Regions from separate parts of the Enterobacter sp. LM3 genome, predicted to be linked through region 1. Evidence: predicted binding sites of a transcription regulator. Region 1 holds the regulator's gene; each other region holds the start of a gene.

Evidence for each region. The regulator PurR, encoded in region 1, represses purine synthesis genes. The targets are predictions, from matches to a motif close to CANGCAAACGTTTGCNTG.
Region 2: the regulator PurR is predicted to act here: its motif matches at 1,117-1,134, upstream of tusA (sulfurtransferase TusA).
Region 3: the regulator PurR is predicted to act here: its motif matches at 6,460-6,477, upstream of pyrC (dihydroorotase).

What each region holds. Positions count from the first base shown of each region.
Region 1 is NZ_JBJURN010000006.1:94,874-104,605, forward strand. Features, by position in the region: gene ACJ9N4_RS09335 (carbonic anhydrase) at 1-51, shown strand, start outside; tRNA gene ACJ9N4_RS09340 (tRNA-Val) at 255-331, opposite strand; tRNA gene ACJ9N4_RS09345 (tRNA-Val) at 336-412, opposite strand; gene mdtK (MdtK family multidrug efflux MATE transporter) at 566-1,939, opposite strand; gene ACJ9N4_RS09355 (riboflavin synthase subunit alpha) at 2,165-2,806, shown strand; gene cfa (cyclopropane fatty acyl phospholipid synthase) at 2,835-3,983, opposite strand; gene punC (purine nucleoside transporter PunC) at 4,283-5,482, opposite strand; gene punR (DNA-binding transcriptional activator PunR) at 5,598-6,509, shown strand; gene purR (HTH-type transcriptional repressor PurR) at 6,527-7,552, opposite strand; gene ACJ9N4_RS09380 (YnhF family membrane protein) at 7,851-7,940, shown strand; gene ACJ9N4_RS09385 (MFS transporter) at 8,105-9,271, shown strand; gene sodB (superoxide dismutase [Fe]) at 9,309-9,732, opposite strand, start outside.
Region 2 is NZ_JBJURN010000017.1:65,283-75,014, reverse strand. Features, by position in the region: gene zntA (Zn(II)/Cd(II)/Pb(II) translocating P-type ATPase ZntA) at 1-728, shown strand, start outside; gene tusA (sulfurtransferase TusA) at 812-1,057, opposite strand; gene ACJ9N4_RS16865 (7-cyano-7-deazaguanine/7-aminomethyl-7-deazaguanine transporter) at 1,227-1,892, shown strand; gene ACJ9N4_RS16860 (DcrB family lipoprotein) at 1,965-2,522, shown strand; gene ACJ9N4_RS16855 (hypothetical protein) at 2,940-3,329, shown strand; gene ACJ9N4_RS16850 (class I SAM-dependent methyltransferase) at 3,400-4,464, shown strand; gene ACJ9N4_RS16845 (beta-ketoacyl synthase chain length factor) at 4,527-5,249, shown strand; gene ACJ9N4_RS16840 (lysophospholipid acyltransferase family protein) at 5,246-6,061, shown strand; gene ACJ9N4_RS16835 (phosphopantetheine-binding protein) at 6,042-6,299, shown strand; gene ACJ9N4_RS16830 (acyl carrier protein) at 6,313-6,564, shown strand; gene ACJ9N4_RS16825 (hypothetical protein) at 6,619-7,155, shown strand; gene ACJ9N4_RS16820 (AMP-binding protein) at 7,152-8,513, shown strand; gene ACJ9N4_RS16815 (hydroxymyristoyl-ACP dehydratase) at 8,500-8,853, shown strand; gene ACJ9N4_RS16810 (glycosyltransferase family 2 protein) at 8,844-9,732, shown strand, end outside.
Region 3 is NZ_JBJURN010000015.1:20,776-30,507, reverse strand. Features, by position in the region: gene flgN (flagella biosynthesis chaperone FlgN) at 1-336, shown strand, start outside; gene murJ (murein biosynthesis integral membrane protein MurJ) at 396-1,931, opposite strand; gene ACJ9N4_RS15585 (Gfo/Idh/MocA family protein) at 2,124-3,047, opposite strand; gene ACJ9N4_RS15580 (YceH family protein) at 3,050-3,700, opposite strand; gene rimJ (ribosomal protein S5-alanine N-acetyltransferase) at 3,710-4,294, opposite strand; gene mdtH (multidrug efflux MFS transporter MdtH) at 4,521-5,729, shown strand; gene ACJ9N4_RS15565 (lipoprotein) at 5,854-6,414, shown strand; gene pyrC (dihydroorotase) at 6,541-7,587, shown strand; gene dinI (DNA damage-inducible protein I) at 7,662-7,907, shown strand; gene bssS (biofilm formation regulator BssS) at 8,180-8,434, shown strand; gene solA (N-methyl-L-tryptophan oxidase) at 8,549-9,667, shown strand; gene ACJ9N4_RS15540 (DUF2770 family protein) at 9,727-9,732, shown strand, end outside.

The sequences.
Region 1 (9,732 bases):
ACGAAAACGTTCATCTCGCTGTCTGAAAACCCGGACGTCTTCTTCGAGTAACGACTGACGCTTTTTTGTATTCCGAAAGCACCTGAAAATCGTATCCCAGCGGATAAGGGTGCTTTGGGCTGTTTTTATACGACGGGTATGCATGCGGTGTAAAACGTTTTGAGTCTGCAGAGAGCTATTACAGAGTGGGATGAAACAAGGCGTAATATGCGGGATTTTTTAAGGGAGAATGCACCAAATCAGGAAAACTGAAATGGTGCGTCCGAGTGGACTCGAACCACCGACCCCCACCATGTCAAGGTGGTGCTCTAACCAACTGAGCTACGGACGCAGAATGGTGCGTTCAATTGGACTCGAACCAACGACCCCCACCATGTCAAGGTGGTGCTCTAACCAACTGAGCTATGAACGCAACGTGTTGTCGGTGACAACGGGGACGAATATTAGCGGCACAGCCTCAATGAGGCAAGAGGGAAAATGCATTTTTCTCTCTGATTTCACGTGATTGCTTCATTACCGCGCAAAGTGAAGAGAAAGTAGCCGCCAGCAGGCGGCTACTGCCCATTTAACGCGCGGCGCGTTGCAAAATCACCGTCGATGGCTGGCGTTGCAGGAAGCGCATACGCATCATCATCATGATGGCGGCGGAGGTCAGACCGATGATAAAGCCCATCCAGAAACCGGCTGGCCCCATGCGATCAACCACCAGGTCGGTGAGCGCCAGGATGTAACCACACGGCAGGCCCAGCACCCAGTAAGCAATGAAGGTGATAAAGAAAATGGAACGCGTATCTTTATACCCGCGCAGCACGCCGCTGCCGATCACCTGAATAGAATCGGAAAGCTGATACACGGCAGCCAGCAGCATCAGGTGTGATGCGAGCGCCACAACCTCCGGGTTGTCATTGTAGAGCAGGGCAATTTGCTCACGCAGCGTGATGGTAAAGAGTGCCGTACAGGCTGCCATACAGACCCCCACGGCCAGCCCGGTACGTGCGGCGGTTTGTGCATCAAGAGTTGAACCCTGTCCCAGACGGAAGCCCACGCGGATGGTCACGGCAGCTGCCAGTGACATCGGCAGGACGAACATCAGGGAGCTGAAGTTCAGCGCAATCTGGTGTCCTGCAACGTTCACAATGCCCAGCGGGGAGACCAGCAGAGCAACAACGGCGAACAGTGTCACCTCAAAAAACAGCGCCAGCGCAATAGGAAGCCCCAACTGTACCAGACGCGTCAGGATGCTCCAGTCCGGTGTGCTGAATCGGTGTTCATTACGAATATCACGCATGGAACGGGCATGTTTAATGAAGGTGAGCATGCTGAAGAACATCACCCAATACACTGCCGCTGTCGCCACGCCACAGCCTACGCCGCCAAGTTCCGGCATACCGAAGTGACCGTAAATAAAGACATAGTTCACCGGAATGTTCACCAGCAGGCCGATAAAGCCCATCACCATACCCGGTTTGGTTTTAGCCAGACCTTCACACTGGTTACGTGCCACCTGGAAGAACAGGTAGCCCGGTGCGCCCCAGAGCAGGGCACGCAGATAGCCGACGGCTTTATCGGCGAGAGCCGGGTCAATATTATGCATGGCGCGGATGATATGGCCGGCGTTCCAGAGCACCACCATGATGAGTACCGAGACACACCCGGCCAGCCAGAATCCCTGGTGAACCTGATGGGCAACGCGATCGCGTCGTCCGGAGCCATTTAGCTGAGCGATGACTGGCGTGAGCGCCAGCAGCAGGCCGTGGCCGAATAGAATAGCCGGGAGCCAGATGGAGGTACCTATCGCAACGGCAGCCATGTCGGTGGCACTGTAGCCACCCGCCATCACCGTATCCACAAATCCCATTGCGGTCTGGGCCACTTGCGCGATGATCACTGGTATAGCCAGTGCCAATAACTGGCGCGCTTCGTTCGTGTACTTCTGCACGTGAACACCTTTATATTGTTGTTATTTGAGAGACTAAAAAAGCCGCCGTAACTGGCAGCAAGAAGAAAATGCAGGGGAGTACCCGCTATTGTAGCTGGGTTTAACTAATTATCTAGTGAAAAAATCGCCAGAAAATGCGCTCTGCTGGCAACCTGTTTTTCCAACTGTTATTGTGGTGGGATTAAACGGTGTCACCACCGTCCGGAAAAAACAGGAGTTGTAAGCATGTTTACTGGTATTGTGCAGGGCACCGCCAAAGTGGTGTCTATTGATGAAAAACCCAATTTCCGCACTCACGTGGTGGAGTTGCCGGAATATATGCTCGAGGGCATTGAAACCGGAGCCTCGATTGCACATAACGGCTGTTGCCTGACGGTGACCGAAATAAACGGTAACCAGATTAGCTTTGATTTAATGAAAGAAACACTGCGCATTACCAATCTGGGTGAGCTGGCGGTGGGGGATACCGTAAACGTCGAGCGGGCGGCGAAGTTCAGCGATGAGATTGGCGGTCATCTGATGTCGGGCCATATCATGACAACCGCAGAAGTGGCGAAAATCGTGACGTCGGAAAATAACCGTCAAATCTGGTTTAAAATGCAGGACCCGACATTAATGAAATACGTCCTGTATAAAGGATTTATTGGTATTGATGGTATTAGCCTGACGGTAGGGGAAGTGACGCCAACGCGTTTTTGCGTGCATTTAATTCCTGAAACTCTCCAGCGCACCACGCTGGGGGCGAAAAAACTGGGTCATCGTGTGAATATCGAAATTGATCCGCAAACCCAGGCGGTAGTGGATACCGTTGAGCGTGTGCTGGCGGCAAAAGAGGCCGCAGTAATAAAAGCAGCAGACGAAGAATAAAAATAACCCCGGATATCCGGGGTTATTTTTATCGGGCGACACGGAGCCCATGTTCAATCCCACGGCTAAAGACCACCTGCCAGAGCTGAATATCTCGCGCCCGGAACGCGCCTGCGCAGGCATTCAGGTAATAGCTAAACATCCGTTTAAATCGCTCGGAATAGTTGTCCGCAATCTCTGGCCAGGACTCCTGAAAACGTGTGTGCCATGCCATCAACGTGGTGTCGTAATCCGCGCCGAAGTTATGCCAGTCTTCGACAACGAAATGAGGCTCACTGGCGTTCGCTATCTGGCGTACGGAGGGTAAACACCCGTTCGGGAAGATGTATTTGTTGATCCACGGGTCAACGTTATTGTCAGTGCGCTTAGAACCGATGGTATGCAATAAGAAGATACCGTCAGGTTTCAAATTACGATCCGCCACCGCGAAGTAAGTCGCGTAATTTTTAGGGCCCACATGCTCGAACATGCCAACGGACACAATACGGTCGAACTGTTCGTTCAGATCACGGTAATCCTGAAGCCGGATATCAACATCCAGCGTCTGACAGCGTTCCTGCGCCATTTTTTGCTGTTCAGCGGAAATAGTGACACCCACTACGCTGACGCCGTAGTGTTTCGCCATAAAATACGCCAGCCCACCCCAGCCACAGCCAATATCCAGCACCCGCATACCGGGCTGTAACTGCAGTTTTTCGCAAATCAAACGCAACTTATCCTGCTGTGCCTCTTCAAGGGTGGACGCCTCTTTCCAGTAGGCGCAGGAGTATTGCATGAAAGGGTCGAGCATACGGCTGAACAGGTCGTTACCCAGATCGTAATGCTCTTTGCCGACGATCCACGCCCGTTTTTTATTTTGCAGATTGAACAAACGGGTAGAGGCGACACGCAGCGTGTCTTTCAGGTTGCGAGGGAGTTGGTTTTCCAGACCCGCGCGTAACACGCTGGAGAAAAAGATATCCAGCCGTTCACATTCCCACCAGCCGTCCATATAGCTTTCACCCAGGCCTAACGATCCCTCCTGCAATACGCGTTTAAAAAAATCGGGATGCTTAACCTGCGGATCGGAAGGGGACGATCCGTTAATCGTGATGCCTGCACGGCCTAACAGCTCACTGACGATCCGGGACCAGTTATCGTCCGGAATGTTGACTTCTTCTATACACGATGAACTCATAGCTTCTCCATCACCTTGCTGTGATCAGAACCTTCAAACAGCGTAGACGCTTTTTATGGTTTGTGAGAAATCTCACGGTAATTAACCGCGAGGCTAGTATCCGACGTAGAACAGAGGAAGGGAGATAACCCTTGCCGAAATGCCTTCCCTGGTAAAACGGGAGCACTCCGGCTCCCGTTAACACTTAATATTTATCGTATTTAATCGAACCAAATTTAGTATAGGCCTCAAAATTTGGTGATTCAATAAAAAATTCTTAGCAACCTAATCACTGAAATGCAACATAATTTCGGGTGCGATTATGCATGTGTGGTTTCCGCCTGAGTGCTGTCATTCTGCTCACGTTGTGCTGATGACTGCATACGATAGCCAATGGCGGCCAGCGCAACGGTAACCAGCATCACGCTGGTGGTGGTCAACAGCGGCGTGGCAATCAGTGCAGAAACCACCAGGCTTGCCAGGAAGCACAAACCCAGTTGCAGGGTGTTTTGCAGCGCAGCTGCACGCCCTGTCGCCTGTGGGAACGGACGTAACGCCTGCGCCACGACGATAGGGTAAATAGCACCGTTAGCGACCGCCATTACACAGAATGGAATCAAAATTTCGGCCAGACCAACGTGTGGGATAAAGCCAACAGACCAGGTACCTATCACGCTTAATGCATACAGACCCAGTAACCAGGGCAGCATTTGCTGACCCTCCCATTTTTGCAGCGCGGCGCGACAACCGTAGCCACCGACCAGGAAGGCGATAGTTTGCGGAACATAGCTCAGACCGATGGCGGCCGGGCTATACCCCATATCGTGCAGAATAAACGGTGAACCGGTCAGCCAGGCGAAGAAGCTCGCGGAACAGGCGGCGTAAATCAGTACGTTTCCACGGTAGGCTTTGGTGCGCAGTAACGAAATAAACGTAATGGGTTTTGCCCCGGTATGCGTCTCTTTTTTATGTGCAGGTTTGAGGGCGAATGCCGGCAGCATCAACACCAGAGTAATGGCAAACAGCGTGGCGAAGATCGCCTGCCAGTCGAAATGCGCCAGGATCCAGCTGCCCAGCAGCGGGGCGAGTGCCGGTGAGAGGCCCACCAGCGGCATAATGGTGGCGAAAATGCGGTTGGTGCGTGACGCCGGGTAATAGTCAGTCACCAGCGCCTGCCAGGTCACGGCAGCGGCGCAGACGCCGACAGCCTGAACAAAGCGCAACACCAGCAGCCAGGCCGCATCGCGTACCCATAACATGCCCAGACAGCCCACGGCAAAAATAGCCAGACCCAGTAACAACACAGGTTTACGGCCGAAGCGGTCGGAGAGCGGCCCCCAGAGCAGCTGTGCGAAGGCAAAACCGGCGAGGAACAGACTCAGGCTGGCGCTGATGGCTGCAGCTGGCGTTTGTAAATCTTCCTGCATCGCGGCGAAAGCGGGCAGGTACATATCGGTGGCTAAAAAGCCCAGCACGCTTAAGCCGCCGAGCCAGACTAAAAATCCTTTCCTGGGTTGCATGGTTTTATTCTCTTTAAGGAGGCAGGGGTATGTTGGCGCAGAGTGTAGGGAGTGCAAACCGGCTTGTGAAACGCTAATATTTGGCGGGTGCATTCAAATTTTTTGCAGGCAGAAAATGTGGTCAGATTATTCTCTTGAAGTCGTGGATGCTGTCGCACGCAACGGCAGCTTTAGTGGTGCAGCGCAGGAGCTGCACCGTGTCCCGTCGGCGATCAGCTATACGGTGCGTCAGCTGGAGGAGTGGCTGGCAGTACCGCTGTTTGAGCGGCGTCATCGCGATGTGGAATTAACGCCCGCAGGAGCGTGGTTTTTGAAAGAAGGGCGTTCTGTTATCAAAAAAATGCAGATCACCCGTGAACAGTGTCAGCAGATAGCCAACGGCTGGCGAGGGCATCTTTCCATTGCCGTGGATAACATCGTCAAACCCGAACGTACCCGGCAGATGGTTGTTGATTTTTATCGCCATTTCTCGGATGTCGAGCTGCGCGTGTCGCAGGAGGTGTTCAACGGTGTCTGGGATGCGCTGGCGGACGGCAGGGTAGAGATGGCGATTGGCGCGACCCAGGCAATCCCCGTTGGGGGGCGCTATGCGTTTCGCGATATGGGGATGCTGAGCTGGAAATGTGTGGTGGCCAGCGATCACCCGCTGGCAGCAATGGAGGGGCCGCTGAGTGACGATACACTACGCAACTGGCCGTCGCTGGTGCTGGAAGATACCTCGCGTTCGCTACCCAAGCGTATTACCTGGCTGCTGGATAACCAGCGACGGGTGGTTGCGCCGGACTGGGCATCTTCTGCGACCTGTCTCAGCGCCGGGCTGTGCGTGGGGATGGTGCCTGTCCATTTTGCCCGTCCGAGGATCGACACCGGCGAATGGGTTGCGCTGACGCTGGAGAATCCGTTCCCGGATGCGGCCTGCTGTCTGACCTGGCAACAAAACGATGTATCGCCCGCGATGGCCTGGCTACTGGATTATCTGGGAGACAGTGAAACGCTGAACCGGGAGTGGCTACGGGAGCCAGCTTAGCTGGCTCCGTATGGCGATTAACGACGGTAGTCGCGGAATGGACCATCCGCAACGGAACGACGTTCGATGAGACGCGGGTGAACTTCAATGGACTGTGACTCTTCGCGCTTGCTGACGATCCTGTCCATCAGCATATTGAAGGCCGTTTCACCCAGTGAGTCTTTCGGCTGGTGAATGGTGGTCAGCGCCGGGGTGAAGAAGCGCGAGTTACGCACGTTGTCATACCCGATCACAGAAATATCCTGCGGCACGCGCAGACCCAGCTCATCCGCCGCACAGAGTGCGCCCATCGCCATGATGTCCCCGCCACAGAAGACGGCGGTGGGGCGGTGCTGTTGGGAGACAATCTGCTGCATGGCGCGATAACCGGATTCCGGCTCAAAGTCGCCCTGCACAATCCAGTTTTCCGGTACGGTGATCAGCGCTTCTTCCATCGCTTTCATAAAGCCCGCCAGACGACCGGCACCGGTATTGCGCTCAAGCGGACCCGGGATCACGCCAATCTCGCGGTGGCCGCGCTCGACCAGATAACGACCTGCCATATAACCACCTTCAAAGGCGTTATCGATGACGGAATCGGTGAAATCGGCGCGCGCTTCACCCCAGTCCATGACCACCATCGGAATATGGCGGTACTCTTCCAGCATGGAAAGAACAGACTCCGGGTATTCGGAACACATCACCAGAAGGCCATCCACGCGCTTTTGTGCCATCATCGACAGGTAGGCACGCTGTTTTTCAATGCTGTTCCATGCGTTGCCCAGAATCAGGGTGTAGCCTTTCTGGAAACAGTTTTTCTCTACCGCTTCAATGATCTCGGCAAAATAGGCCGCTTCACTGCTGGTGGCCAGCAAACCAATGGATTTGGTGTGATTAACCTTGAGGCTGCGAGCCACCGCACTTGGTGAGTAGTGCAGTTCTTTGATGGCTGCCCAAACGGCATTACGCGTCTCTTCCGCAACAAAGCGGGTTTTGTTAATTACATGTGATACGGTTGTAGTGGAAACGTTTGCGCGTTTTGCTACGTCTTTAATTGTTGCCATTAAATGTCACTCCAGACCATATCCTAAGCTCCTGAAAAACTGGAAGGTAAACGTTTGCCTTCTCTCACCCTTATCTCGCAACTTTTGAATTGCGGCACGCCAGGAAAACGACACGGGACGTCAGGAGGGGGTCAATGGCCGGTACGCTAATAAATTTAGCGTGGAATTTTGTCCTATCTTGATGAAAAGGGGAAGAGCAAAAGTGGTTATCAGTTTAAATCCAGGAAGATTTTTGATGTAAACTGTGTAAAAATGAGCAAGCTCACTTTCCGTGTGGGGATTAAAAGGAGAAAAATTGATGAGTTCCGATCTGAAGTTTTCACTGGTGACCACCGTTATTGTGCTGGCTTTGATTGTGGCTGGCGGTCTGACTGCTGCATTGCACTGATTTACGCGGAGGGAGAGTGTACTCGCCCTCCGGATCTCCCGATTGTTACTCCTCTGGCAAAAATCTTTTGCCAATTTGTTAACTTCTCATTTTTTGTGATTGATGTCATGCTTTTGACTTCTTTGTTCTGTGTCGCGTGATGACACGGCATCCGGAGTTGACTCATGAAAATCAATTTTCCTCTGCTGGCCCTGGCGATTGGCGCTTTCGGGATTGGCACCACTGAATTCTCCCCAATGGGGTTACTGCCTGTTATCGCCCGGGGCGTGGACGTCTCTATCCCTGCGGCCGGTATGTTAATCAGTGCTTATGCCATTGGTGTGATGGTGGGGGCTCCGCTGATGACGCTGCTGCTTTCGCATCGCGCCCGGCGCAATGCGCTGATTTTCCTGATGGCTATCTTTACGCTGGGCAATGTGCTCTCCGCCATTTCACCGGATTACACCACGCTGATGCTGTCACGGATCCTGACCAGTCTTAACCACGGCGCATTCTTTGGGCTGGGGTCTGTTGTGGCGGCAAGTGTGGTACCAAAACACAAGCAAGCCAGCGCGGTGGCAACCATGTTTATGGGGCTGACGATCGCCAATATTGGTGGCGTGCCTGCTGCCACCTGGCTGGGAGAAGTGATTGGCTGGCGTATGTCTTTCCTCGCCACCGCTGCGTTGGGGGTGGTCGCGATGGTGGCGCTGTTCTTCTCCCTGCCAAAAGGCAGTGTCGGTGAACGCCCTGAAGTACGCAAAGAGCTGGCGGTGCTGATGCGCCCTCAGGTACTTTCCGCGCTGCTGACCACTGTGCTGGGGGCCGGGGCGATGTTCACCCTCTACACCTATATTTCCCCGGTGCTACATGATATCACCCACGCAGCGCCGGTCTTTATTACCGCGATGCTGGTGTTGATCGGCGTGGGCTTTTCCATCGGCAACTATCTCGGCGGGAAACTGGCCGATCGTTCGGTGAATGGAACGCTGAAAGGCTTTTTAACTCTGCTGATAGTCATCATGGTGGCGATCCCGTGGTTGGCGCGTAACGAGCTGGGGGCAGCTATTGCGATGGTGGTATGGGGTGCGGCAACGTTTGCCGTGGTTCCTCCGCTGCAGATGCGCGTGATGCGTGTCGCCCATGAAGCACCGGGTCTTTCGTCTTCCGTCAATATCGGGGCATTCAACCTGGGTAATGCGCTGGGAGCGGCGGCCGGTGGGGCCGTGATTTCAGGTGGGCTGGGTTACAGCTTTGTGCCGGTGATGGGGGCAATCATTGCCGCACTGGGCCTGCTGTTAGTGATGATGTCAGGTCGTAAACAACCTGAAACGGCCTGCGTCGCAGAATAAACAAAAACGCAGAAGGGCGAACCCTTCTGCGTATCTCTTATGCAGCGAAGTTCTTCGCCACAAAGTCCCAGTTAGCCAGTGCCCAGAAGTGCTCCAGATAGTTAGGACGCGCGTTGCGGTAGTCGATGTAGTAAGCGTGTTCCCACACATCCACGGTCATCAGCGGCGTTGCGCTGGTGGTCAGTGGCGTGCCTGCGTTAGAGGTAGAAACGATAGCCAGTTTGCCATCAGCTTCTTTTACCAGCCAGGTCCAGCCAGAACCGAAGTTTTTGATTGCTGCATCAGTAAACTTCGCTTTGAAATCCGCGAAGCTGCCGAATGCGGCGTTAATGGCGGCAGCCAGTTCACCAACAGGTTCTCCACCGGCGTTCGGAGCCAGGCAGTGCCAGTAGAAGGTGTGGTTCCACACCTGAGCCGCGTTGTTGAATACGCCACCTTCTGAACTGCGTACGATCTCTTCC
Region 2 (9,732 bases), on a different contig from region 1:
TCATCCCTGAGGCAACCGCCCAGCGTGCGCTGGTCGGGTCCGGCATTGAGGCCGACGTCGAAGGCAAAAAAGTGCTGATCGTCGCAGCGGATAAATCCCCTGCCGCAGAGTTGAGCCAGCAGATCCAGATGCTGGAGCAGGCCGGGCAAACGGTCGTGGTCGTTGTGCAGGACGGCATCACGAAAGGTATACTGACCCTGCGTGATACCTTGCGCGACGATGCCAAAGAGGCCGTAGCGGCGCTGCATCAGCTGGGTGTTCAGGGTGTGATCCTGACCGGTGACAACCCACGCGCGGCGGCAGCGATTGCCGGTGAACTGGGGCTGGAGTTTAAAGCCGGATTATTGCCTGCGGATAAGGTCAGTGCCGTAACAGAACTGAACGGTCATGCTCCGCTGGCGATGGTGGGGGACGGCATCAACGATGCTCCGGCAATGAAAGCCTCAACCATTGGCATTGCAATGGGAAGCGGCACCGACGTGGCGCTGGAAACTGCGGACGCCGCGCTAACGCATAACCGCCTGACCGGGCTGGCGCAAATGATCGGTCTGGCACGTGCCACACGTGCCAATATTCGCCAGAACATCACCATTGCACTGGGCCTGAAGGGGATATTCCTGGTGACTACACTGCTCGGCATGACCGGACTGTGGCTGGCGGTGCTGGCGGATACCGGGGCGACGGTACTGGTGACGGCGAATGCGCTGAGGCTGTTGCGCCGGAGGTAAAAGCAAAAAGGTAACGCAAGTTGCTTTTTTAGTGTTTGCTCCCTCTCCCCGTGGGAGAGGGCCGGAGTGAGGGCATCAGGCTGCTATGAACCTTTTCGGATCAAATACCGGTACGGCAGCGCCTCAGTCTGCTGCGCCACCAGCTCATGTTCCATAAAGGTACAAAAACCGGGGATATCGCGGGTGGTGGCCGGGTCGTCGGCGATAATCAGCAGCGTTTCACCCGCCTGCATATTGCGCACGGTTTTGCGCACCATCATTACCGGCTCCGGGCAGCGGAGGCCCTGGGCATCAAGAGTGTGGTCTGGGTTGGAAAACAGGTCGGTCATGTTCTTCTCATTCAGGTAAAAACGGCAGTAGTTTACGCCGCACTGTCATCAATGCAAACCAAGTTAACGATTGCGTGAAAATTAACCATTGCAAAGTCCAGTCAAAGCAGTATGATGCGGCGGTTTTATTGGGTTCCCTCACCCCAAATGTTCATCAAAAAGGTACAATATGAACTCCTTTACACAAACCCAGCGCGTAAAAGCGTTGTTCTGGCTTTCGCTTTTCCACCTGCTGGTGATCACTTCCAGTAACTATCTGGTGCAGCTCCCGATCGCCATTTTTGGTTTTCACACCACCTGGGGCGCGTTCAGTTTTCCATTTATTTTCCTCGCCACCGATTTGACCGTGCGTATCTTTGGTGCACCGCTGGCTCGTCGCATTATTTTTGCCGTGATGCTCCCGGCACTGTTCATTTCGTACGTGATCTCTTCCCTGTTCTATATGGGAAGCTGGCAGGGCTTTGAGGCGCTCACGCACTTCAACCTGTTTGTCGCCCGTATCGCTACCGCCAGCTTTATGGCCTACGCGCTGGGGCAGATCCTTGATGTTCATGTGTTTAACCGCCTGCGTCAGAATCATCGCTGGTGGATGGCACCGACTGCCTCCACGCTGTTCGGCAACGTGAGCGACACGCTGGCGTTCTTCTTCATCGCCTTCTGGCGCAGCCCGGACGCGTTTATGGCCGAACACTGGATGGAAATCGCGCTGGTGGACTACTGCTTCAAGGTGTTAATCAGTATCGTGTTCTTCCTGCCAATGTACGGCGTACTGTTGAATATGCTGCTGAAAAGGCTGGCAGATAAATCTGAAATCACGGCATTGCAGGCTGGTTAAGGGTTCGCTTTATCAGTTGTGATAAGATGGGCGAATGAGCCGTTATGGCCGTTTATCGAAAGGAAGAAGTCAATGCGCAATCTGGTTAAATATGTCGGGATTGGCCTGCTGGTTGTAGGCCTTGCAGCCTGTGATAACAGCGACACGAAAACGCCTGCTCAGGGCGCGTCCGCAGAGAGCAACGCGGCCGGGCAACCGGTAAACCTGCTGGATGGTAAACTCAGTTTCTCTCTGCCAGCCGATATGACTGACCAGAGCGGTAAGCTGGGGACTCAGGCGAACAATATGCACGTCTATTCCGACGCAACCGGGCAGAAAGCGGTCATTGTGATTGTGGGCGACGCTACCAGCGAAGATTTGAGCGTACTGTCCAAACGTCTGGAAGATCAGCAGCGTAGCCGCGACCCGCAGCTGCAGGTGGTAACCAATAAGAGCATCGACCTGAAAGGCCACACGCTGCAACAGCTCGACAGCATCATCTCAGCAAAAGGCCAGACCGCTTACTCTTCTGTGGTGCTTGGTAAGGTTGATAACAAACTGCTGACCCTGCAGATCACCCTGCCAGCTGAAGACCAGCAGAAAGCGCAGGCTGCCGCTGAAAACATCATTAACACCATCGTGATCCAGTAATCCTCACGATGATGACGTGGCCTCCGGTGCTTGCAACCGGGGGCCATTTTTTTAGCCGTGGCAGAGCACATTTACCGGGATAACTGACCTACTAATATATGTAGGTTTAATCCCTGTATAATATGCGACATCTTACCGCCACCGTAAATACGTGCATTTTTTCATTTGCGTTAATGTATATTTCCCATAGATTATATTTTCCGCAAGAGATAACAAAAACGTTAACGCTTATTTAACGCAAATTTTCGCCACGCCATTATTACCCCTGACCCACATGGTATATATACCCCTCCACGTTAAATAAATACCAACATTAATATCTAAAAAAAATATATTCAGTGCCGATAACAGGCTGAGTGGAAATATAATTTGTAAAAAACACTGTCTTTAATTGTTATTATTGATACGGAGTTGTTGATGAAAAAGATCGTTAAATGGTTTGCTGCTTTTGCAATTGCCGGTGCACTGGCAGGCTGTGCCCGTACCGCTCCAGTCGATCAGGTTCACTCTATTGTAAGTGCAGGCCATACTGCTGAGCAGGTGAAAACCGCGATTCTGAAAGCAGGTCAAAAACGCGAATGGATCATGACTGAAGCAGGCCCGGGCGTTATTAAGGGTCGTCTGCAGGCACGTGACCACTCTGCCGAAGTGCGCATTCCTTACTCTGCAACAAGTTATTCAATTAACTACGAAAGCAGCCTGAACCTGAAAGCATCCGGCGGTAAAATCCACAAGAACTACAACCGCTGGGTTCATAACCTCGACCATGATATTCAGCTGAATCTCGCAGCAGGCGCAGCACTGTAATATTTTTCTCAAGTCGGGCCGTAAATGGCCCGATAACCTGTTTTTCTCGCCCCAGAAAGGTTACGGAATAATGTACGAAAAGGACACTCTCGGCGCGCTGGATGCCATTACCGAAGCACAACGTATCGCTTTTGCTCCGATGCTGTTTCAAACCGCGCTTTGTCTGCGTAACCTGGGTGTACTGGCCTGGCTCGATAAACAAAGCACACAAGGTGCCAGCCTTGAGGAAATTACCGAAAACTGCCCCCTGAATGCCTATGGAGTCAGCGTACTGTTGGATATGGGGTTAAGTGGACGGATCGTTACCTGCAAAGAAGGGCGTTATTATCTGGCAAAAGTGGGACATTTTTTACTGCACGATCCAATGACCCGTATAAATATGGATTTCACCCAGGACGTTTGTTACCAGGGCTTATTTTACCTGGCTGACGCTCTACAAAAAGAAAAACCAGCCGGGTTATCCGTGTTTGGTAACTGGCCGACAATCTATCCGGCATTATCGCAATTACCAGAGCAGGCAAAAGAGAGCTGGTTTGCCTTTGATCATTACTATTCTGACGCGGCTTTTGACGCCGCTCTGCCATATATATTCGCAAGCTCGCCAACAAAATTGTACGATGTGGGCGGAAATACGGGTAAATGGGCGTTACGCTGCTGCCGTTATGACGACAAAGTTGCCGTAACGATCCTTGACCTGCCGCAGCAGATAGCGCTGGCGCAAGATAACATTGCAAAAGCAGGTTTATCTCATCGCATTGGGTTCCACACTGTCGATATGCTTAGTCACTCGACATTGCCGGGTGATGCTGACGTCTGGTGGATGAGCCAGTTTCTGGACTGTTTCTCTCCGGAGCAGATTGTCGCCATGTTGACTCGCGTTGCACAGGCAATGAAGCCAGGTGCTCAGCTATGCATTATGGAGTTGTTCTGGGACGCCCAGAAATTTGAGGCTGCATCTTTCAGTCTGAATGCCACCTCGCTTTATTTCACCTGTATGGCGAACGGCAATAGTCGATTTTACAGCGTAGAGAAGTTTTCTCACTACCTGGAGATGGCCGGTTTCCGCATAGAGAAGCGGCTGGACAACCTTGGGGTTGGCCATACCTTATTGGTTTGTCAAAAAATTGAACAATAGATCAGCGTAACTGCCTGGACAGGCTAGCTATTTGATTACGGTTTTTCCGCGGACGCGCGTAAATGAAATTTTCACTGAACATTATTGACTGGCAGGCAAGAGCGCCAGGCCTAAGTGATGCCGCTGAGTGGCAGGCGTGGTCACGCCAGCAACTTACCATCGACCCGGCAGCACCGCTGGCTAAGCTGGTCGAACTGCCGATGATGACAGCACGCCGCCTCAACTCAGGTAGCAAACTGGCGGTAGATATTGGTCTTGCGATACTTCGCCATCACGCCGTCGATGCCGTTGTCTATTCCAGCCGTCATGGCGAACTGGAGCGTAACTACCGTATTCTGCATGCCCTGGCGACTGGGCAGTCCGTCTCGCCGACCGATTTCGCCATGTCTGTGCACAACTCGGCAGTGGGTAATCTCACGATCTCTGCACGTCAACCGATAGTCTCTTCCTCTGTTTCTGCCGGTCTGGACACCTTCCAGCAGGCGTTATGTGAAGTGCTGAGTCTACTCCACGCTGGCTATTCCCGTGTTTTGCTGGTCGATTTTGATGGCGCACTCCCCGACTTTTACCATCCAGGTCTCCCGTTGCAGATGCCGACCTGGCCGTACGCGCTGGCACTGGTTATTGAAGCCGGTAGCGCACTGAGCTGCGAAACCCGCAGCGGCAGCACGGGTGAAGAACCTGCACTGCCGCAAAGCCTGATATTCCTGCAACGTTACCTTAGCGATGAACGGCAGTTTGTGGTTTCTGGAGAACGTTTGCAGTGGCAATGGACACGCGAATGAACCGCCTGACTGCCCGTATCAACTGGTTATGGCGTCTGATGATGACCGGCTGCTGCTTCGTGCTGTTTGGCGTGGGGGGACTGCTGCTATCGCTGGTGTGGTTCAACCTTTTGCTGATTGTCCAGCGTGACCGCGCCAAGCGCCGCCGTCTGGCACGTCGCAGCATTGCCGCCAGCTTCCGTTTCTTCTTAGCTATCGCCCGTGGCACAGGGGTGCTGGACTATCGCATTAACAATCTTGATGCCCTGCGTAACGATCGCGGCTGTCTGGTGGTTGCCAACCATCCCACGCTGATTGATTACGTGATCCTGGCGTCCGTCATGCCCGAAACCGACTGTCTGGTGAAAAGTGCGTTGTTGCACAATCCCTTTGTCAGTGGTGTCATTCGTGCAGCGGATTACCTGATTAATAGCGAAGCCGGGACGTTGCTCAACGCCAGCCAGCAGCGCCTGGCACAGGGCGACACGCTGTTAATCTTCCCGGAAGGTACGCGAACACAATTCGGAGAGGCTATCTCCCTGCAGCGCGGTGCGGCAAATATTGCTGTGCGCTGTAACAGCGATCTGCGGGTGGTGCTGATCCACTGCAGCGAACATCTGCTGGATAAAAAAAGCCGCTGGTACGACGTACCCGCAAACAAACCTGTTTTCACCGTTGATGTCCGCGAACGCGTGAACATCAACGATTTTTACGATGCAAATCAACAAGAACCGGCACTGGCGGCAAGGCAGTTAAACCGGCATCTGCAGCATCGATTAACATCAGGCCTTCAATCTTTGTCAGGAATTAATGATGCAAGCGCTTTATCTTGAAATTAAGAATCTCATCATCTCTACGCTGAATCTGGACGAGCTTACCCCCGAGGACATCGATACCGATGCCGCGCTGTTTGGCGATGGTCTGGGTCTCGACTCCATCGACGCTCTCGAACTTGGCCTGGCCGTGAAAAACCAGTACGGCGTGGTGCTTTCTGCTGAAAGCGAAGAGATGCGTCAGCACTTCTTTTCCGTCGCCACGCTGGCTTCCTTTATCAACACCCAACGCGCCTGAGACGTGATCCGTTATGACAGAACAAGAAACGATTTATCAGGAAGTCTCCGGGCTTCTGGCCAAACTGTTTGAAATCGACCCGCAGGAGATTACCCCTGAGGCTCGCCTGTATGAGGATCTGGAGCTGGACAGCATCGATGCGGTAGACATGGTTGTTCACCTGCAGAAGAAAACGGGTAAGAAAATCAAACCGGAAACCTTCAAATCGGTCCGTACCGTTCAGGATGTGGTAGACGCCGTCGCTCAGCTGCTGCACGAAGAGTAAGACACCGTGCGTGGTGGACGGACGTTTCCGGCAATCCCACTGCTGACGGGGTTAATGCTGCTGGCATGGCCCTTCCTGATTGGATTTGGGCTAACGCATAACAGCCTGCACTGGCTGTTACCGCTGATGGTGCTGCTGTTGCTGCTTCGCCTGCATCAGGCCCGGCAAAACGCGGGTCCAATGCGTTATGTGGTGCAGTGCGTTGCGCTGGCAGGGATAGCGCTTTGCGCTGCAAGCTATCTGCTGAAAGCCCACCAGTGGCTGCTGCTCTATCCTGTGGTGGTCAATCTCGTGATGCTGGCCGTGTTCGGCGGTTCGCTGTGGACAGCGATGCCGCTGGTCGAACGGCTGGCACGTCTGCGTGAGCCGAATTTGCCACCCACCGGTGTGCGCTATACCCGCAAGGTGACCAAAGTATGGTGCGGATTCTTCATCGGCAATGGTGCGATGGCCCTGTTTACCGTGATCCACGGCGACATGCATCTGTGGACGCTGTGGAACGGGATGGTGGCCTACATCCTGATGGGGACGCTGATGGCGGTAGAGTGGCTGGTACGTCAATGGGTGATAAAAAAAATAGAAGCACAATGAATAAACCCCTTCCTCTGAACCAGTGGTTAAATGCTCCACGCCCTGATGACACGCCAGTAGCCTGGCTTGAAGATCGTACCTGGACGCTTGGTCAGTTGCGCCACGACGTCACATTACTGGTACAGGTATTACGTCAACAGGAAGGTGAGCGCTGGGCGCTATGTTTTGAAAACAGCTACCTGTTTATTGTGGCATTGCTGGCATCACTGCATGCGGGTAAAACGCCCGTCATTCCTGGTCATAGCCGCGTCTCGTTGCTTGAAGAACAGCAGTCGCTGTTCAGCGGTGTCCTTAGCGATCAAACGCTCAGTTTCCACGGGAAGCTGATTGTGGTGGTCTCATCCCATCAGGCAGCAAACAGCTGGGCACCACTGCCTACAATTGACGACACCCGCGTTGTCGAACTCTTTACCTCCGGCTCCACGGGCACCCCACGCCGGGTGATTAAACCTATCGCCAGCCTGGATCGTGAAGCCAGTCTGCTGGCTGACCGTTTTGGTCAGTGCCTGACAGGCTGCAGCGTTGTGGCCTCGGTCGTGCCACAACATCTGTATGGCCTGACGTTTCGCATCGTGTTGCCAATGGCAATGGGCCTGCCGCTGCATGCCGCGATGCTCTATTACGCAGAACAACTGGCAGCGCTCCCCCACGACAAGCCTTACCTTTTTATCAGCAGCCCGGCTTTCCTGAAGAGACTGGATACCGCGCTCACCGCACCTCCCGTCAGGATGCTGATCTCCGCGGGTGGAATGTTGCCCTGGTGTGATGTATCCACCACCCACGGCTGGCTGAATATCTGGCCGGATGAAATTTATGGTAGTACTGAAACCGGGATCCTCGCATGGCGTCATCGTCAGGAGGACAGCGTTCCCTGGCGATCATTCCCCGGCGTCGTGTTCCATCACGAAAGTGAAACCTCTCGTGTAACATCACCACTCATTCACGAGGCTGAAGGGCTACAGCTTGACGATATCCTGCACTTCGACAAAGAGGGGCTGTTTAGTATCGTCGGGCGTCGCGGTCGGGTCGTTAAAATTGAAGAGAAACGCATTTCACTTAACGAGGTCGAACGTCGTCTGCTGGAACTGGAGGGTATTTGTGAAGCTGCTGCCTTACCGGTCGCACGCGGGGGACGTCATGGTATTGGTGTACTGCTTGTACTTGATGATGATGCCCGTCAGCGCTGGCAGCATCAGGGCAAAAAAGCGCAGGAATTTGCCTGGCGTCGTGCCCTGCGCCCCTGGCTTGAGCCCGTCGCTATCCCCCGCTACTGGCGTATTATCGATGAAATACCGGTGAACAGTATGAATAAACGTGTCTATGCGCAGCTACAGGAGTTATTTCATGAAGATTCCTGAAATTGAGCACCACCAGGTACAGCCGCAAAAACTGGAAGTCATCCTGCATCTTGACCCTTCCCTGTTCTGGTTCCAGGGTCATTTTGCTGTGCAGCCTTTGTTGCCGGGTGTGGCGCAGCTTGACTGGGTGATGCACTACGCCACGACGCTACTGGCACCGGGCTACCGTTTTCACAGCATTCAAAATGTGAAATTCCAGGCCCCTCTGCTGCCAGAGGCCACCGTAACGCTGACCCTTGAATGGAATGCCGAACGCCAGATGCTGACGTTTAGCTATCAGCGCCATGCCGGTGCCGAGCGCCATACCGCCAGCAGCGGGAAAATTCGCCTATGTCAGTAACCTTTCATCCCTGCGTGCTGATCCCGTGTTACAACCACGGCGCGATGATGGCAAATGTGCTGTCGCGTCTGACCCCGTTTGGCCTGCCCTGCCTGGTCGTCGATGACGGCAGCGAGGAGAGCACGCGCCTGGAGCTGGAACGTCTGGCGGCAGAACAACCGCAGATCACGCTGATACGTCTGGCGGAAAACGCTGGCAAAGGTGCAGCGGTGATAAGAGGCCTGGAAGAGTCTGCCCGCGCGGGATATACCCACGCCGTTCAGGTAGATGCCGACGGCCAGCATGCAATTGAAGATATTCCCAGGTTGCTGGCGCTGGCTGAACGCCATCCGGAGGCGCTGATTTCCGGTCAGCCCATTTACGATGACTCCATTCCACGTTCGCGCCTCTACGGACGCTGGATAACGCACGTCTGGGTATGGATTGAAACCCTGTCCCTGCAGCTCAAAGACAGCATGTGCGGCTTTCGGGTCTACCCGGTGTCACCCACGCTGCAGCTGGCGGCACGCACCCCGCTCGGCAAGCGGATGGACTTTGACACCGAGGTGATGGTCCGGCTCTACTGGCAGGGCAATACCAGCTATTTTCTGCCGACCCGCGTTACCTACCCGCTCGACGGTTTATCCCATTTCGATGCGCTGAAAGATAACGTGCGGATCTCCCTGATGCATACCCGTCTGTTCTTCGGCATGCTGCCGCGCATTCCCGCGCTGCTGCTGCGTCGTCGCGCCCGACACTGGGCGCGGCAGAATGAGGTCAAAGGGCTGTGGGGAATGCGCCTGATGTTGCGCGTCTGGCAGTTGTTTGGCCGACGGGCATTTACTCTGCTGCTGTGGCCGGTTATCGGCATGTACTGGCTTACCGCCCACCCGGCGAGGC
Region 3 (9,732 bases), on a different contig from region 1:
TCTGGTCAAATCAACGGCAGCGCGTTGCAACGCATTACTGAAGACAAAAGTTCGCTGCTGGCGACACTGGACTATCTGGAGCAGCAGCGTCGCGCGGAACAAGATCCGCACCGCAGTGCCAATGATGAAATTATTGAGCGCTGGCAGACTATTACAGAAAAAACCCAGCATCTGCGCGATCTCAACCAGCATAACGGCTGGCTGCTTGAAGGCCAGATAGTGCGTAATCAGCAAGCGCTTGAGGTATTAAAGCCTCATAAAGAGACTGGACTGTACGGCGCGGATGGTCAGACATCCACGGCGCGAATTACAGGCGGGAAAAAGATTTCGATTTGAAGCAAAAGCGACAAATCATGCAGTGGGGAGCACCAGCAGGTGAACTCCCCTTTTGGCGTTTACGCCGTACGGCGGGTGAACTCTTTCACTTTAAAGCCCAGCACGGCGAGCGTGGCAAAGTAAGCGACAATACCGACCACCACCACGGCCATCAGACGCATCAGACGGTAAGGCATGGTGCCCAGTGACCACTCAGGCATCACATACATCATGCCGTACAGTGCCGCTGACATCACCAGCACCGCAATCACCAGGCGCACGAGGAAACTCGTCCAGCCAGGCTGCGGGGTGAAGATCTTCTGCTTGCGCAGCTGCCAGTACAACAACCCGGCGTTCAGACAGGCCGCCAGACCAATCGACAATGACAGACCCGCATGCTTCAGCGGACCAATAAATGCCAGGTTCATCAGCTGCGTCATAATCAGCGTCACAATGGCAATCTTCACCGGCGTTTTGATGTTCTGACGTGAGTAGAACCCCGGAGCCAGCACCTTAACGACGATAAGCCCCATCAACCCTACCGAGTACGCCACCAGCGCGCGCTGCGTCATCGCCGCGTCAAAGGCGGTAAATTTGCCGTACTGGAACAGAGACACCGTCAGCGGTTTCGCCAGGATCCCCAGAGCCACCGCGCTTGGCAGCGCCAGCAGGAAGCACAGACGTAATCCCCAGTCCATCAGACGGCAATATTCATCATGGTTACCGCTGGCAAAGCTTTTCGACAGCGACGGCAGCAAAATCGTCCCCAGCGCTACGCCCAACACCCCGGACGGAAACTCCATCAGGCGGTCAGCGTAGTACATCCAGGAAACCGAGCCGGAAACCAGGAAAGAGGCAAAGATGGTGTTGATGATAAGCGAAATCTGGCTCACGGAGACGCCAAGGATTGCGGGCCCCATCTGCTTGATCACGCGCATTGCGCCAGCATCACGGAAGTTAACGCGCGGCAGCACCAGCATGCCGATTTTTTTCAGATGCGGAAGTTGATAAGCCAGCTGCAATACCCCGCCCACGGTCACCGCCCAGGCCAGTGCCAGCACCGGTGGGTGGAAGTGTGGTGCGGCGAACAGCGCAAAACCGATCATGCTGACGTTGAGGAACGTCGGTGCAAACGCCGGAACGGAGAAACGGTTCCAGGTATTCAGGATCGCCCCCACCAGGGAAGCCAGTGAAATCAGCAGAATATAAGGAAAGGTAATACGCAGTAGCTGAGTGGTGAGCGCAAATTTGTCTGCCGTATCGGCAAACCCCGGGGCCGTCACCATAATGACCCAGGGCGCAGCCAGCATCCCGACAACGGTCACCACCGCCAGTGCCAGCGTCAGTAACCCTGAAACGTAAGACACGAACACCCGGGTCGCATCTTCACCCTGCTTGCTTTTATATTCCGCGAGGATAGGGACAAACGCTTGCGAAAACGCCCCTTCTGCAAAAATACGGCGCAGCAGGTTCGGCAGTTTGAACGCGACGAAAAAGGCGTCCGTTGCCATCCCTGCGCCAAAAACCCTTGCCACAATCGCGTCGCGGGCAAAGCCGAGCACGCGGGAAAACATGGTCATCGAGCTGACTGCTGCCAGCGATTTTAATAAGTTCATTAACGTGAATTTCCACAACCCTACGGCAAAACGCCTGCAATGCAGGCGTAATTATTGCCCGGCGGCGCGTCGCTTGTGCGGGCCTACGGACTTGCAGTCCGGGTTAGCGTAAGCGCCACCCGGCTAAATCAACAATCGGCGCTTAGTCTACCCCGATTTAAGGGAATTACTATCGACAGATGTTACAGAGGATTATTCACTCATGGCATCGCGCCAGAGCCTTTCCACAACGCGTTGCGCCATAATGGCCTGCTCGCCGGATGTTTCCGGAACCGTCTGATTTTGCACGCAAGTGATAAAGTGACGCGCACACCCGACGAAGCCGCGCTGTTCCAGCATACTCTGCCAGCCCGGAACCGGAAGCGTGACCACACCGCTGCCCTTCTCTTCCCGCCATTCACGCATGTCGGTAAGGTCATACAGCGCGCCGTCCGTGACAGCCTGCACAGACTCTCGCTGGCTACCAGCACGGCGGTGCATACTGGTCGTCACCTGGAGGTGATCGGCGGCGAAATGGTGTTCGGCATAAACCATCTCACCCTGTTCGTTGGTCAGCAACGTACCGCTTTTCAGCTGTGCATGACCGCCGGTAAGCCAGAGCGCCGTGTCCACGACATGCAGATAATCGTCCAGAAGCGTAAAGCGCAGGTCGTTAGGCCCGATGCTGTCAGTACGGTGCTTATCCATTCGCAGCGAGGCAAGATTGCCCGCCTGTGCCTTCAGTTGCTGATAAAGCGGCGCGAAACGGCGGTTGAAACCCACCATCAGCGTCAGCTTTTTGCGCGCCGCCAGCTCAATCAGGCGTTCTGCATCCTGCACGTTTTCCGCCAGTGGCTTATCCACGCAGACGTGAACACCTGCATTTAGCAGCTCACTCACCACCTGATAGTGGGTTGCCGTTGAGGTATGGACAAACACCACATCACACTCACAGGCTAACGCCGGCAACGAGCTGGCGTACGGTATCCGCCAGGTTTCACAGATACGCTCTGCCTTTTCACGGGTGGGAGACCACGCCCCCTGTAACGTCCAGTCTGACGCGGCCCCCAGGACAGGCAGCCAGGCTTTTTGCGCAATACCACCCAACCCCACCACGCCCACACGTAATTTTTTCACCATCAATCTCCTAAATGTGCCAGCAATGCATCCAGACGCTGTTTCAGCCCGGCGACCTCGTCTTCCAGCGCCTCCACACGCGCCGTCAGGCTATCATTGACGACTGCGGATCCAGCTTCTGTTGCCATTGTTGAGGCCTCTACCTCACCGCAGAACAGGTGCATATAGCGGCTTTCACGTTTACCCGGCTCGCGCGCCAGACGTACCACATAAGGGCCATCATCGCGGGTGGCAAGCCCTTCCAGGGTTTGTTCGACTTCCTGCATATCGCTGAATTCATGCATTCGGGAAGCGCGCGTGCGCAGCTCGCCCGGCGTTTGCGCCCCGCGTAGCAGCAGGGTGGTGATCACCGCCACTTCCGCCTGACTTAGCTTCAAATCACCAAATTCGGAATTACAGAAACGCTGCTCATATTTGGTCACACGGTTACCGAAACCACTGACGGTGCGCAGATAGTGACGTTTAACCAGTTCATCCAGAATGTCCTGCACGTCATGCTCACCGAGGTTCATCACCGGCTCACGGTTGGTCTTTTGATTGCAGGCCATCGTCACGGCATTCACAGAGAGCGGATACTGCTCCGGGGTGGTGACCTGTTTTTCAAGCAAGCACCCGATAACGCGCGCTTCTGTACCGCTTAACTGATATTTCATTTTTTCTCCTTAGCGACCTGCACTCCAGTCCTGGGTGGTTAATGCCGTGAGCACGTGGTCTCGCCATTCCCCATCAATAAGCAGATAGTCTTTGGCGTAGCCCTCTTTCTCAAACCCTAAACGCGCCAGCAAATTACCGCTGCGCTGATTATGCGGCATGTAGTTCGCCATAATGCGATGGATATGTTGCGTGCGTTGCATGTAGCGGATCGCCACCGTTAACGCCTCGTACATCATCCCCTGCCCCTGCCATTTCTGACCGATGGAATAGCCGAGATAACAGGCGTGAAACGACCCGCGCACCACGTTTGAAAAATTGGCAATGCCGATGATCTCTTTTTCATCCGGATCCAGCAGCGCAAAGTAGAAGGCGCTGCCCTGTTTATGAAATTCCGTAATCATGCTGAGGCGCGCCTGCCAGCCGGAGGGGTAGCAATGGCTCTCATCCCGAACGGGTTCCCAGGGTTTTAAAAACTGGCGATTCTCGGCGTAATAATCCGCCAGACGCCAGGCATCACGCTCATGCACCAGACGAACGACCAGCCTGTCCGTTGTCAGACGCACTTTTGGCACATTACTACGATAGCCAAACATTGATACCACTCCTTCCCGTCACTTCTGCTCTGCCCATTAGCTTTACTATACCTGCGCCTGCGCCGTCTGTGAAAACAGTGACATACCATTTTCACATTTTTCGATGAGAACTCTCTATCAAAGCACTCTTTTGATAAAAAAATATTGTCGTAGTCGGGGGTGGGAAAAAACATGGCGACATCGCAGAATGTTAGCGTGCTCACCGTCTCTTTTCCCTGGAGGGGAAATGTCCCGCGTATCACAGGCCAGGAGCCTGGGTAAATATTTCCTGCTGGTCGATAACATGCTGGTCGTGCTCGGCTTTTTTGTTGTGTTTCCTCTCATCTCGATCCGCTTTGTCGATCAAATGGGCTGGGCAGCATTAATGGTCGGTATCGCGCTGGGATTACGCCAGTTTGTCCAGCAAGGCCTGGGCGTCTTTGGCGGGGCCATTGCTGACCGCTTTGGCGCAAAACCGATGATCGTCACCGGCATGCTGTTACGCGCAGCAGGCTTTGCCACAATGGCAATCGCCCATGATCCCTGGCTACTGTGGTTCTCCTGCTTCCTCTCCGGTATTGGCGGCACCCTGTTTGATCCGCCGCGTACCGCGCTGGTGGTGAAATTAATTCATCCGCGGCAGCGGGGCCGCTTCTTCTCGATTCTGATGATGCAGGACAGCGCCGGGGCAGTTGTTGGCGCACTGCTGGGAAGCTGGTTGCTGCAGTACGACTTCCGTCTGGTCTGCGCAGCCGGGGCGGTACTCTTTATTCTGTGCGCCCTGTTTAATGGGCTGTTTCTGCCCGCCTGGAAGCTGTCGACAGTTAAAGCACCGGTGCGCGAAGGTCTTGGCCGCGTTCTGCGCGACAAACGTTTCGTCACCTACGTGTTGACCCTGACGGGCTACTACATGCTGGCCGTGCAGGTCATGCTGATGTTACCGATCATGGTTAACGACATCGCTGGTACGCCTGCGGCCGTCAAATGGATGTACGCCATTGAAGCCTGTCTTTCATTGACGCTGCTGTATCCGATTGCCCGCTGGAGCGAACGGCGTTTTCGCCTTGAACATCGTCTGATGGCAGGGCTTTTGCTGATGACGCTGAGCATGGTGCCGGTCGGTATGGTGAGTACACTTCAGCAACTGTTTACGCTAATTTGCACCTTTTATATCGGCTCCATTATCGCTGAACCCGCCCGTGAAACGCTGAGCGCCTCGCTGGCAGATGCCCGCGCCCGTGGCAGCTATATGGGGTTCAGTCGGCTGGGTCTGGCCTTTGGCGGTGCATTAGGCTATGCCGGAGGCGGCTGGCTGTTCGACGCCGGCAAAGCGCTGAATCAGCCGGAGCTCCCGTGGATGATGCTTGGCGCGGTAGGCATTATGACGCTGCTGGCCCTGTGGTGGCAGTTCAGCCAGAAACGCAGCACCAGCGGAATGTTCGAACCTGGCGCGTAGCCCTTCTCTCTGGCGGGATCCCTGTTCCGCCTTTATTCTCAGTTTTTTCTGCTAGTTTCTGCTATTTCACACTGACATACTGACGCTTCAGGACAGAAGCGCCGATTTTTCGTTGAGGAACACCATGAAGAAGATTGTCATTGCTGCTGCATTAGTCATCAGTGGTCTGCTGGTAGGCTGTAACCAGCTTACGCAATACACTGTCAGTGAACAGGAAATTAATCAGGCGCTGGAAAAACACAACAACTTTTCCAAAGACATTGGCGTGCCGGGGCTTGCCGATGCGCATATCGTCCTCAGCAATCTCACCAGTCAGATTGGGCGTGAAGAGCCCAATAAAGTCACCCTTTCCGGGGATGCGAACCTGGATATGACATCGTTATTCGGCAACCAGAAAGCAAACATTAAGCTGAAGCTCAAGGCACTGCCGGTCTTCAATAAAGAAAAAGGGGCCATTTACCTGCAGGAGATGGAAGTGGTCGACGCCGTGGTTACTCCAGACAAGATGAAACCGGTCCTGCAAACCCTGATGCCCTATCTGAACCAGTCGCTGAGCAGCTATTTTAACCAGCAACCGGCGTATGTCTTAAGTGAAGACAAGAGCAAGGGCGAAGCGCTCGCGAAGAAATATGCAAAAGGGATCGAGGTGAAACCGGGCGAAATTATCATTCCTTTCACCGATTAACCTGAAGGGCGCAGAAGCGCCCTTTTTTTTACGGAAAAGTGTGCAAAGGAAAACGTTTCCGCTTATGATTTGTGTCCGGCAAAAACAGCCATCCTAATGACTGATCCCTGACAAGCCGGAGCTTCCATGACTGCACAATCCCAGGTTCTTAAAATCCGCCGCCCTGACGACTGGCATATCCATCTGCGCGATGGCGATATGCTGAAAACCGTTGTGCCGTATACCAGCGAAATTTATGGCCGTGCGATTGTCATGCCTAACCTGGCTCCACCCGTCACCACCGTTGATGCCGCTATCGCTTATCGCCAGCGTATTCTTGATGCGGTTCCGGCGGGACATGATTTCACCCCGCTGATGACCTGCTACCTGACCGATTCACTCGACCCGAATGAAGTGGAGCGTGGGTTTAACGAAGGCGTGTTCACCGCCGCCAAACTTTACCCGGCCAATGCCACCACCAACTCCAGCCACGGCGTCACCAGCATTGATGCCATCATGCCGGTTCTGGAACGCATGCAAAAACTGGGCATGCCGCTGCTGGTACACGGTGAAGTGACGCACGCTGAGATTGATATCTTCGATCGTGAAGCCCGGTTTATCGATACCGTGATGGAGCCGCTGCGTCAGCGTCTTCCTGCGCTGAAAGTGGTATTTGAACATATCACCACCAAAGATGCGGCGGAATATGTCCGCGAGGGTAACGAACTTATTGCGGCCACCATCACCCCTCAGCATCTGATGTTTAACCGCAACCACATGCTGGTGGGCGGCGTGCGCCCTCACCTGTATTGCCTGCCAATCCTCAAACGCAACGTCCACCAGCAGGCCCTGCGCGAGCTGGTTGCCAGCGGCTTCTCCCGTGCATTCCTGGGTACAGACTCCGCGCCTCACGCGCGCCATCGCAAAGAAGCAAGCTGTGGTTGTGCAGGGTGTTTCAACGCGCCGACCGCTCTTGCAAGCTACGCAACCGTGTTTGAAGAGATGAATGCGCTGCAGCATTTCGAGGCGTTCTGCTCCCTTAATGGCCCGCGTTTCTACGGGCTGCCCGTCAATGACACCTTTATTGAGCTGGAGCGCAAAGCGCATCAGGTGGATGGATCTATTCCGCTGACGGATGACACGCTGATCCCATTCCTGGCGGGTGAAACCGTAAACTGGACGGTAAAACGCTAAAAAATCAACGCCCCTTGTTGTCAAATCAGCAATATACCTGTATAAATACACAGTATATTACACAGGGGGCATTTATGCGTATTGAAGTCACCATAGCCAAAACAACCGTCCTGCCTGCCGGCGCACTTGATGCGCTGGCGGGCGAACTTTCTCGCCGCATTAACAATACTTTCCCGGAAAACGAAGGTGCCGTAACGGTGCGTTATGCGACGGCGAACAACCTCTCCGTCATCGGCGGTGCAAAAGAAGATAAAGATCGTATCAGCGAAATCCTGCAAGAAACGTGGGAAAGCGCCGAAGACTGGTTCATTACCGATTAAATTTTGCTCCCTCATTGTGTTTTTTGCCGGGTCGCCCCGGCTTTTTTTTGCTCTGTTCCCAGAAAGTTCAATTTAATTCAGCATCTTCTTAAAAATCGTGAGCAAGATGGTGTTTTATTGTTCGAACAATCCTAAAGCGCAGAAAAATGTGTTGCCAGCTATTTATTTTTCCCTTCAGAACCCTTATTTATTGATATACTGAAAAAGCTTTCAGAAAAACATGCATTGAACCTCAAAGTCGTTGTCTTCTAACACGTATTAAGGGGGTTATAATGGAAAAGAATAGTGAAGTCATCCAGACCCACCCACTTGTTGGCTGGGATATCAGTACCGTAGACAGCTACGATGCACTGATGCTGCGTTTGCACTACCAGACCCCGAATCAACTAAACCGTGAAGAAGCGGAAGTTGGACAGACGCTGTGGCTTACAACAGACGTCGCACGTCAGTTTATTTCTATTTTAGAAGCAGGCATCGCAAAAATAGAATCTGGCGACTACCAGGAAAATGAGTATAAACGGCATTAATCTTATGCCAACTGTCACTCAACAGGCACCCTCGGGGTGCCTTATTTATTTCTCCCTTGTATAACCCCCCGATGTTAATTACTCTGCTAACAAAGCGTTAGTTAAGAGATCCCCATGAAATACGATTTAATCATTATTGGTAGCGGCTCCGTTGGCTCTGCTGCAGGCTATTACGCGACACAGGCAGGGCTGAACGTCCTGATGATTGATGCCCACCTTCCCCCGCATTCGGAAGGCAGCCATCATGGTGATACCCGGCTCATTCGTCATGCTTATGGCGAAGGTGAACGCTATGTCCCGCTGGTGCTCCGCGCTCAGACGCTGTGGGATGAGCTGGCAAAACTGACCGAAGAACGTATTTTCGATCGCACAGGGGTTATCAACCTCGGCCCGGCCAGTTCGGCGTTTCTCGCGACGGTCGAACACAGTGCAAACGCATTTCACCTCGATGTGGAGCGGATGGACGCCCCGGCCATCATGAAACGCTGGCCAGAGATTTCCGTTCCGGACGATTATATCGGGCTGTTTGAAGCCAACTCTGGCGTCCTGCATTGCGAAACCGCCATTAAAACCTGGGTGGATCTTGCCGCGAAAGCAGGCTGCGCGCAGCTCTTCAACTGCCCGGTGGACGCCATCACGCATCATGCTGACGGTGTCACAGTGACCACCCAGGATGGGGAATATTCGGCCTCCCGTCTGTTGATTAGCGCGGGGACCTGGGTCACCAGACTGCTGCCAGACCTGCCCGTTCAACCGGTGCGCAAGGTCTTCTCCTGGTTCCAGTCGGATGGTCGTTACAGCAGCCAGAACAAATTCCCGGCGTTCACCGGCGAATTGCCCAATGGCGATCAGTTCTATGGTTTCCCGTCGGAAAAAGACGCGCTCAAAATCGGGAAACATAACGGCGGGCAGATCATCTCCTCGCCAGAAGAGCGTAAACCGTTTGGCGCATACCCTCAGGATGGTTCAGAAGCCTTTACTTTTCTGCGCAATATTCTGCCGGGCATTGGTGGCTTACTCTATGGTGCAGCATGCACCTACGACAACACGCCTGATGAAGACTTTATCATCGACACCCTGCCCGGGCATGACAATACGTTGCTGATTACCGGGCTAAGCGGCCACGGCTTTAAGTTTGCCTCCGTTCTGGGCGAAATCGCCGCGCAGTTTGCCCAGGGGATAACGCCACAGTTTGATCTGACGCCCTTCTCGCTGTCGCGTTTTAACGGATAATCCTCCACGGGCTCCGGGTGTCCGGGGTCCGTTTTCTTCACACATTTTCGCGGGGAATGATGCAC